Regions from separate parts of the Thermosinus thermophiluss DSM 23256 genome, predicted to be linked through region 2. Evidence: riboswitches for the same ligand, from Rfam matches in the RefSeq annotation. Region 2 holds a riboswitch; the other holds the start of a gene.
The links. A riboswitch is a leader RNA that binds a small molecule or an ion and turns the genes downstream of it on or off. The one in region 2 is predicted to bind lysine.
Positions count from the first base shown of each region.

Region 1 (4,214 bases), on a different contig from region 2:
CATTTGTTAGAAGTATGTAGGGGGGGACTACATGTATGCCATTGGCCTTATTATCCTTCTTACGCTGCTAATAGCATGGTCATTGTGGCTTAGGGCGTGCCGTTTCCGGCAAATGCTTGATGAAAACAAGACCAAACCGTCGCCGGTTTCGCTTGCCGTACAGGAACTGGTGGCGACCGCAGGCGGAATATATCTTTCACTGATTATGCTTGTGTCTTTTTTAAAATTGGAAATACCTTCAACGGTGGGACTTTTGACTGTCGCTATCGACCCGTTGGCGCTAATTTCCTTGGGCGTAGCCATTATTCAGCCGCTGTTTCTAAAACTCTACCTTCTTTTACATAAATAGAACTTATAGAGGGAGGATACTATGCGTCTAAGTGAACTATCAGGGAAAGAAGTAATTAATCTTGGTGACGGTACCCGTCTCGGCATAATTGATGAATGTGAATTAACTTTTGATAGTAAAACCGGGCGGATAAACGCTCTAATATTACCTACCCGTGGCGGGTTATTCAGTTTCTTCAGTGACAACCGGAGTTCGACAATTCCGTGGCATGCCATTAAACGGATTGGCGATGAGGTCGTTATTGTCGACTTGAACAACGCCATTGACCGCCTGTACGCTGGTAGTATGCGACGCGAGCGTTACGAAGACGAATATTAAAAGCGATGGTGGGAAGACTAACATTAAATTGTAATACAATTAATGTTAGGAGGGCATACCATGGCACCAAACAATACAAATCAACAAAATCAAGGTACAACAAACAATGTTGTTACAAGTTATGCCAAGACTCAAACTACATCCATGCAGTCGCAGGCAGTGACACAATCGGCTGTTCAAGGTCAAGCCGCTAAAACTGGCACCGGTGGTCAGAATGTAAAAATGGTTATCGGGGTCTTTGATTCCCACCAACAGGCTGAAAAAGCGGTAAGCGAACTGCGTAACCAGGGGTTTTCTACGGAAGAAATCAATGTTGTCTCCAAAGAACGTAAAAGGCAAAATAACACTGAATTTGTTGATGACGATATTACCGATGGCGCTCTTACCGGCGGAACATTGGGTGGGATCGGCGGTCTCATGGTAGGGGCAGGAGCGCTTGCTATTCCTGGTATTGGACCGATCGTTGCTGCCGGACCTATTGCCGCGGCATTGAGCGGCGCGGTAGCAGGGGGTATTGCCGGAGGGTTGATCGACTGGGGTATTCCGGCAGAGGTGAGCCGGCGCTATGAGCAGCATGTTGCTGAAGGCGGAATTTTAGCGGTAATCCGGTCTGATGCGACGAAAGTACAGCAAGCGGCCCAAGTTCTCCGGCAAAATGGTGCTCGGGACGTAGAAAGTCATAATGCCCGGTAGGAAAAATAATAAATTTTTTTAAATATGTTTGACACTGGTGTAACCATTATTATACAATGAACGTAAAATGAATAATAAACCTGCGCAGGGTGAGTAGAGGTGCGGTCCTCAAGAGTACTTTCAGGGAGAGTGGCGTCCAGGATCTGAAAGGAAAGGGATGACCGCCGAAGTACGAAAGAGTGCCAAGCTTTCGTGCTGGTGTTGCGCCGAACAGGTGTAACACTGTCACCAAAGTTAATTTTGGTGGAGCGCTATCTCAACTAAGGGCGGGGAAACACCAGTGTTTCTTGTTCCCTTTAAGGCTGTCTGCTAGTGGCAGCCGGTGAGATAGCGTTCACCGGCTGCTTCTTATTTTTATAGGAGGTGAAAGGTAATGATTCGGGTAATGGTGTGTGGAGCTTATGGGAAGATGGGTCGCGAAGTTTTGAAGGCAGTACATAGGGACGAACAACTCAGCATTGTAGGTGCGGTAGACATCAAGTCCAATTTTGATGATGTCGGTGAACTGATCGGTGCAGGCAAAATAGGTGTAACCGTTGGCAACGACCTGCAAACGGTCATTAACGAAACCAAACCCCAGGTTATGGTTGATTTTACAAACCCCGATACGGTAATGAACAATATCCGTATCGCAATTAAAAACGGTGTTTGTCCCGTAGTCGGCACTACCGGTCTTAGCGAGGCCGATGTGTCTGAAGTAAGGGAATTATGCAAGCAAAGTCGTGTAAATGCGATTATTTCCCCGAATTTTTCCGTGGGCGCAGTGCTTATGATGCAACTGGCGCAGGAAGCTGCGAAATATTTCCCCCATGTGGAAATTATTGAGCTGCACCACGACCAAAAACTGGATGCACCGTCAGGAACAGCGCTGCGAACGGCCGAGCTAATCATGCAGAACCGTGGCAGTATGCATCAGGGACATCCTGCCGAGGTGGAAAAACTGGCTGGTTCCCGTGGCGGCAATTTTGAAGGCATTCGTATCCATAGTGTGCGACTGCCCGGATATGTGGCTCATCAAGAGGTTATCTTCGGTGGTCTTGGGCAGACGTTAACGATTCGCCATGATTCCATTTCCCGTGAGTCTTTCATGCCGGGTGTGTTGTTGGCGTGCAAGCGGGTTTTAACCGTCGACGGACTTGTCTACGGACTGGAAAACATTATGAAGTGAACTGAGTAATAGGAGGCGAGAGTTATGAAATACAATGTTGCAATCTTGGGAGCGACCGGTGCGGTAGGACAGGAATTTATTAAGCTAATTGAAGAGCGTAAGTTTCCGGTGGGGAAGTTAAAATTACTTGCTTCCGAAAGGTCTGCCGGCAAACAGATGCAAGTTTTGGGCGAAACATATACTGTCGAAGAAGCAAAAGCCGAATCGTTCAAAGACGTGCAAATTGCTCTTTTTGCCGGGGGACCGGCCAGCAAGGTTTTTGCTCCGGAAGCCGTTAAAGCTGGCGCCGTCGTGATAGACAATTCCAGCACTTTCCGGATGGATCCCGATGTACCGCTTGTTGTCCCGGAAGTAAATCCGGAAGCAATTAAAAATCACAGAGGCATTATTGCCAACCCAAACTGCTCGACGATTATTATGGCTATGGCCTTAAAACCGATTTACGACCGAGTAAAAATCAAACGGGTTGTTGTTTCTACTTATCAGGCTGTTTCCGGAGCCGGCAAAGAGGCTATCGACGAATTAACCGACCAGGTAAAGGCAATAATGGAAGACCGCCCGGTCGAGGCTCGTATCCTGCCTAGCGCTAGCCTGCCCAAACACTACCAGATTGCTTTTAACCTGATACCGCAGATTGATGTTTTCGTTGAAGACGGTTACACTAAAGAAGAAATGAAAATGGTTCATGAAACCCATAAAATTTTCAACGATTATAGCATTGCCATTACGGCTACAACGGTTCGCGTACCTGTTTACCGCAGTCATTCCGAAGCCATTAACCTAGAATTAGCGGGGCCGCTCTCGGTTGAGGAAGCACGCAGTGCCCTTGCCGCTTTTCCCGGTGTTATCGTGCAGGATGACCCCGCCGAAATGCTCTATCCAATGCCACTTTATACATCTAATCGCGATGAAGTGTTTGTCGGCAGGCTTCGCCCCGATAAGTCGGTCACTTATGGGCTCAACATGTGGGTAGTGGGGGATCAAATCCGCAAAGGAGCGGCCCTAAATGCCTTGCAAATTGCTGAGTACATGATTGACCATAAATTAGTATGAGGTGTGACGGATGCGTATAATTGTGCAAAAATTTGGAGGGACTTCGGTCGCATCCTCCCAGGTTAGAGAACTTGTTGTCCAAAAAATTCACAGCGCAATGGAGCAAGGGTTTAGTCCTGTCGTAGTGGTTTCCGCTATGGGGCGGAAAGGGGACCATTATGCTACCGATACCCTGATTGACCTTGCCCGCTCCGCATACAAACATATTGCTGCCCGCGAACTAGATCTGATTATGTATTGCGGTGAAATCATCTCCGCGGTAGTCATGACAGGCACGCTGCAAGCAGCTGGTATTGATGCGGTCATGCTGACCGGCGGTCAGGCCGGTGTTATTACCGATAATAATTTCAATAACAGTCGAATTTTAAAAGTTGATCCTTCACGATTGATGGGCTTGCTCAGGATGGGCAAAACGCCAGTGGTTTGCGGCTTTCAGGGCGTTACTGTCGACGGTGAATTCACGACGCTTGGGCGGGGAGGAAGTGATACTACGGCGGCGGCTTTGGGAGCGGCTCTCAATGCCGAAATGGTTGAGATATACACAGATGTCGACGGAATCATGACTGCTGATCCGCGCATAGTGACCAACGCTAAAATTTTAGATTCCATTACTTACGCCGAAGTGTGCCAGTT
Region 1 covers NZ_FNBU01000002.1:3,799-8,012, reverse strand. Annotated here, with positions in the region: gene BLQ99_RS01290 (hypothetical protein) at 32-349, shown strand; gene BLQ99_RS01285 (YlmC/YmxH family sporulation protein) at 371-667, shown strand; gene BLQ99_RS01280 (general stress protein) at 728-1,360, shown strand; lysine riboswitch at 1,447-1,622, shown strand; gene dapB (4-hydroxy-tetrahydrodipicolinate reductase) at 1,734-2,528, shown strand; gene BLQ99_RS01270 (aspartate-semialdehyde dehydrogenase) at 2,553-3,581, shown strand; gene dapG (aspartate kinase) at 3,604-4,214, shown strand, end outside.
Region 1: another riboswitch for lysine. It lies ahead of dapB (4-hydroxy-tetrahydrodipicolinate reductase); the one in region 2 lies ahead of lysA (diaminopimelate decarboxylase).

Region 2 (4,214 bases):
CGGGAGAACGACGCGATTATTTTTTTTGACTCCGCTTATGAAGCCTACATCCAAGAACCCGATATTCCCCACAGCATTTACGAAATCGAGGGTGCGAAAGAAGTAGCCATCGAATTCCGCTCCTTCTCGAAAACGGCCGGCTTCACCGGCACGCGCTGCGCCTACACGGTCGTGCCCAAAACCGTCATGGCCTCCACCGCCGCCGGCGAAAAGTATCCGCTCAACAAGTTGTGGAACCGCCGCCAGACGACCAAGTTCAACGGCGTGCCCTACATCGTCCAGCGGGGCGCCGAAGCCGTCTACAGCCCCGAAGGGCAAAAGCAAATCCGCGAAATCATTCAGTACTATATGACCAATGCCAAAATCATCCGCGAAGGGCTTGAGAGTGTGGGCCTGCAGGTCTTTGGCGGCGTCAACGCCCCCTATATCTGGCTTAAAACGCCCCATAACCTTGACTCTTGGGCTTTCTTTGACAAACTCCTTACCGAAGCCCATATCGTCGGTACACCGGGCTCCGGCTTCGGTCCCTCCGGCGAGGGCTACTTCCGCCTTACTGCGTTCGGCAGCCGCGAAAACACCGAGCGGGCCATCGAGCGCATCAAAACCCGCCTCAAGCTGTAAAGAAAACCGAGTATTGAACCGCGGAGATAATCATGCCAATAAATGGCACCACAAAGCATGAAAAGTAAGTTTTTGAACTAATCTCGCGCGACAACTGTCGCGCGCGTAGCCCTTTGCGTTCTTTGCGCACTTTGCGGTTTTACGCTTTTCAGGGTAGGCCGCAAAGGGTATAACGGGCGCGACGCATGTCGCGCCTAAAAATTACTTTGCGCTCTTTGCGTACTTGGCGGTTAAAAAAATTTCGCACAGTAAAAAAGTCCTGTCAGCGCATACGCTGACAGGACTTTTTTATTCGGTTGTCGACGCGGCCGCCAGGCTCAGTTCGCACTGGGGAAAGTTAAGAGTAGCGAACAGGTCGGCAAGGGTTTCGGCGCGGCGGATGAGTTTGACGCTGCCGTCGGGGCGCAGCAGCAGTTCGGCCGAACGCAGTTTGCCGTTGTAGTTGAAGCCCATCGCATGGCCGTGGGCGCCGGTGTCGTGGATAACGACAATATCGCCAATGTCGATGCGGGGCAGCGGACGGTCGATGGCGAACTTATCGTTGTTTTCGCACAGTGAGCCGGTTACGTCGTAAATATGGTCAGCCGGCCAATCTTCCTTGCCGGCCACGGTAATGTGGTGGTACGCACCATACATGCCGGGCCGCATCAGATTGGCCATGCAGGCATCAAGCCCGACGTAGTTCTTGTAAATCTCTTTTTTGTGCAACACCCGTGCCACCAAATAGCCGTACGGGCCGGTGATCATGCGGCCGCATTCCATGGCCAGCTTGACCGGATGCAGGCCGTTAGCGACAATCTTGGCCTCATAGGCCTTACGGATTTCTTCACCCACATAGGCAAGGTCAACCGGCTGTTGCTCGGGACGGTAGGGAATGCCAATACCGCCGCCCAAATCGATAAACTCAACCTTGATGCCAAGTTTTTGATAAATTTCAATGGCCAGGTCAAACATCATGTTGGCCGTTTCGACAAAGCACTGCGGATTGAGCTCGTTGGAGATGACCATAGTATGCAGGCCGAACCGCTTAACCCCTTTGGCCTGCACGATGCGGTAAGCGTCAAATAGCTGCTGGCGCGTCAAACCATATTTGGCCTCTTCCGGCTTGCCGATGATGGTGTTGCCCTGTTTAAGGAGCGGCCCGGGATTATAGCGGAACGAAATAATCTCAGGCAGACCGGCGTGTTTTTCTAAAAATTCGATATGGGTAATATCGTCCAGGTTGATGATCGCGCCCAATTGTTTGGCTTTAATGTACTCCTCAGCGGGCGTGTCGTTGGAGGAAAAGATAATTTCTTCGCCCGTAATGCCGGCCATTTCGGCCAGAACCAGTTCGGCGAGCGAGCTGCAATCGGCGCCGAATCCTTCTTCCCGCAGGATCTGCAGGATATACGGATTAGGCGTTGCTTTTACGGCGAAATATTCTTTGAACCCAGGCGCCCAGGCAAACGCGGCCGTCAACTTTCTGGCATTTTCCCTGATACCCTTCTCATCATAAATATGAAAAGGCGTCTTATGCTGGCGAATGATTTCTTCCAATTTTGCTTTGGTAAAGGGGAGCTTTTTCTCTGCCATAAGGATACCTCCTGTTAGAATATTGAATGCGGCCGGGAGCGCCTCAGCTAATATGAAAACGGCCTGCGAGACCATCTCGCAAGCCGCTAAAAATGCTTATACCAAGCCCTATACTAGCCGTGCAAGATAGCGCTCCACCCGAATTTGCTCGGATGACAGTCTTACCCTTATTTAGCGGCAAGACCAGCAGAAGGTCCTTGGCCATGACCTGCTGCTTCGGCGGATATTCCTTTCTGCACCCTTCATCGCCGGCCTGCTCATGAATGCATACTCTTAATAGCCGCACCTCTATCTCACTATATTTAATTATCGTCTCTAGTATACCGAAGCGAGGCAGGTGTGTCAACACTTTTTCCCGCCCGTCCCGCCTTCACGGCAGACTCTCTTCCCCCGCGTTGAGAAGGCTATTTCAAGCGGTTTTTCGGTTTGGCAGCCGCCTTGGCCTTGCCGCCGCTTTTGGACTGGCGTTTATTCCCCGTTTTGCCCTTGACCTTGTTCCCTTTCCGGCCTTGGTCGTTGGCCGCCTTATCAGCTTCGCCCCGCCACGGTTCGGCGGCAAAGGCAAGGTCAATGGTGCGGTCGGCGGGATTGACGCGCACCACCCGTACCGCTACCGCATCGCCCAGGCGGTAGGTGCGCTTACTGCGCTCGCCGATCAGGGCATATTGCTCTTCCGCAAACTGGTAGTAGTCGTCATCCATACTGGAAACATGAACCAGTCCTTCGACGCCGTTATCCAGCTCAACGAACAGGCCGAAGGCGGTCACCCCGCTGATAATGCCGGGAAATTCGTCCCCGACGAACCGGGCCATGTATTCCACTTTCTTAAGGTCTACCGTCTCCCGTTCGGCCTCAGCCGCCGCCCGCTCCCGCTCTGACGAGTGCTGGGCCACGGCCGGCAGCATTTTGGCCAGCTTTTCCCGCCGCTTGGCCGACAATTCGCCGGTAGTGAAAGTTTCGCGCAAAATGCGGTGGACGATGAGGTCAGGATAGCGGCGGATTGGTGAGGTAAAATGGGTGTAATACCGGGCCGCCAGGCCGAAGTGGCCAAGGTTTTCCGCCTCATAACGGGCCTGTTTGAGCGAGCGCAGCATAACCGTGCTGATAATCCGCTCTTCCGGCCGGCCGGCAATGCGGGTAAGCACTTTCTGCAGGGCAATCGGATGAATATCGTCGACTGAAGTTAACCGCTGGCCAAAATTATGGAGAAGATCGTTGAGCTTTTCCATCTTTTCCGGGTCCGGCTCCTCGTGAACGCGGTAGACTGCCGGCACGCCAAGCCGGTGCAGGTGTTCGGCCACCGTCTCGTTGGCCGCCAGCATGAACTCCTCTATAATGGACTCGGCCAGACTGCGGACCCGCTTGACCAGTTCAACCGGCCGCCCCTCCTCATCCAGCTTGACCTTTATTTCCGGGAAATCGAAATCAATGGCTCCGCGGCGCATACGCCGCTCCCGCAGGATATGGCACAGCCGGGCCATTTCCTCCAGGTGGTCGACAAGGTCGGCATACTGCCGCCGCAAGTTTTCATCCCGGTCAACCAATATCCGCCGCACGATATTATAGGACAGACGCGTATGGACGCGGATTACGCTGGGAAATATTTCGTAGCGGACAATGCGACCGCCGGCATCGATTTCCATATGGACCGACAAGGTCAGGCGGTCTTCGCCGGCATTAAGGCTGCAAATGCCGTTGGACAGCCGCGGCGGCAGCATCGGCAGCACCCGGTCGACCAAATAGACGCTTGTTCCCCGGCGGCGGGCTTCGACGTCGAGCGGGGTATTTTCCCGCACATAGTAGCTCACGTCGGCGATGTGGACGCCGAGCAGATAGCGGCCGGCGGACAGCCGCTCGACATGGACGGCATCATCCAGGTCTTTCGCGTCCTCGGCGTCAATCGTGACGATGGGCAGGTCACGGAGATCGCGCCGTCCCGCCAGTTCCGCCGCACTGATCTCTGCCGGCGCGTCAGCCGCCGCCCGTTCCACCTCCGGCGGAAAGGACCGGGGCAGATT
Region 2 covers NZ_FNBU01000021.1:7,991-12,204, forward strand. Annotated here, with positions in the region: gene BLQ99_RS11510 (LL-diaminopimelate aminotransferase) at 1-621, shown strand, start outside; gene lysA (diaminopimelate decarboxylase) at 910-2,196, opposite strand; lysine riboswitch at 2,316-2,495, opposite strand; gene rnr (ribonuclease R) at 2,601-4,214, opposite strand, start outside.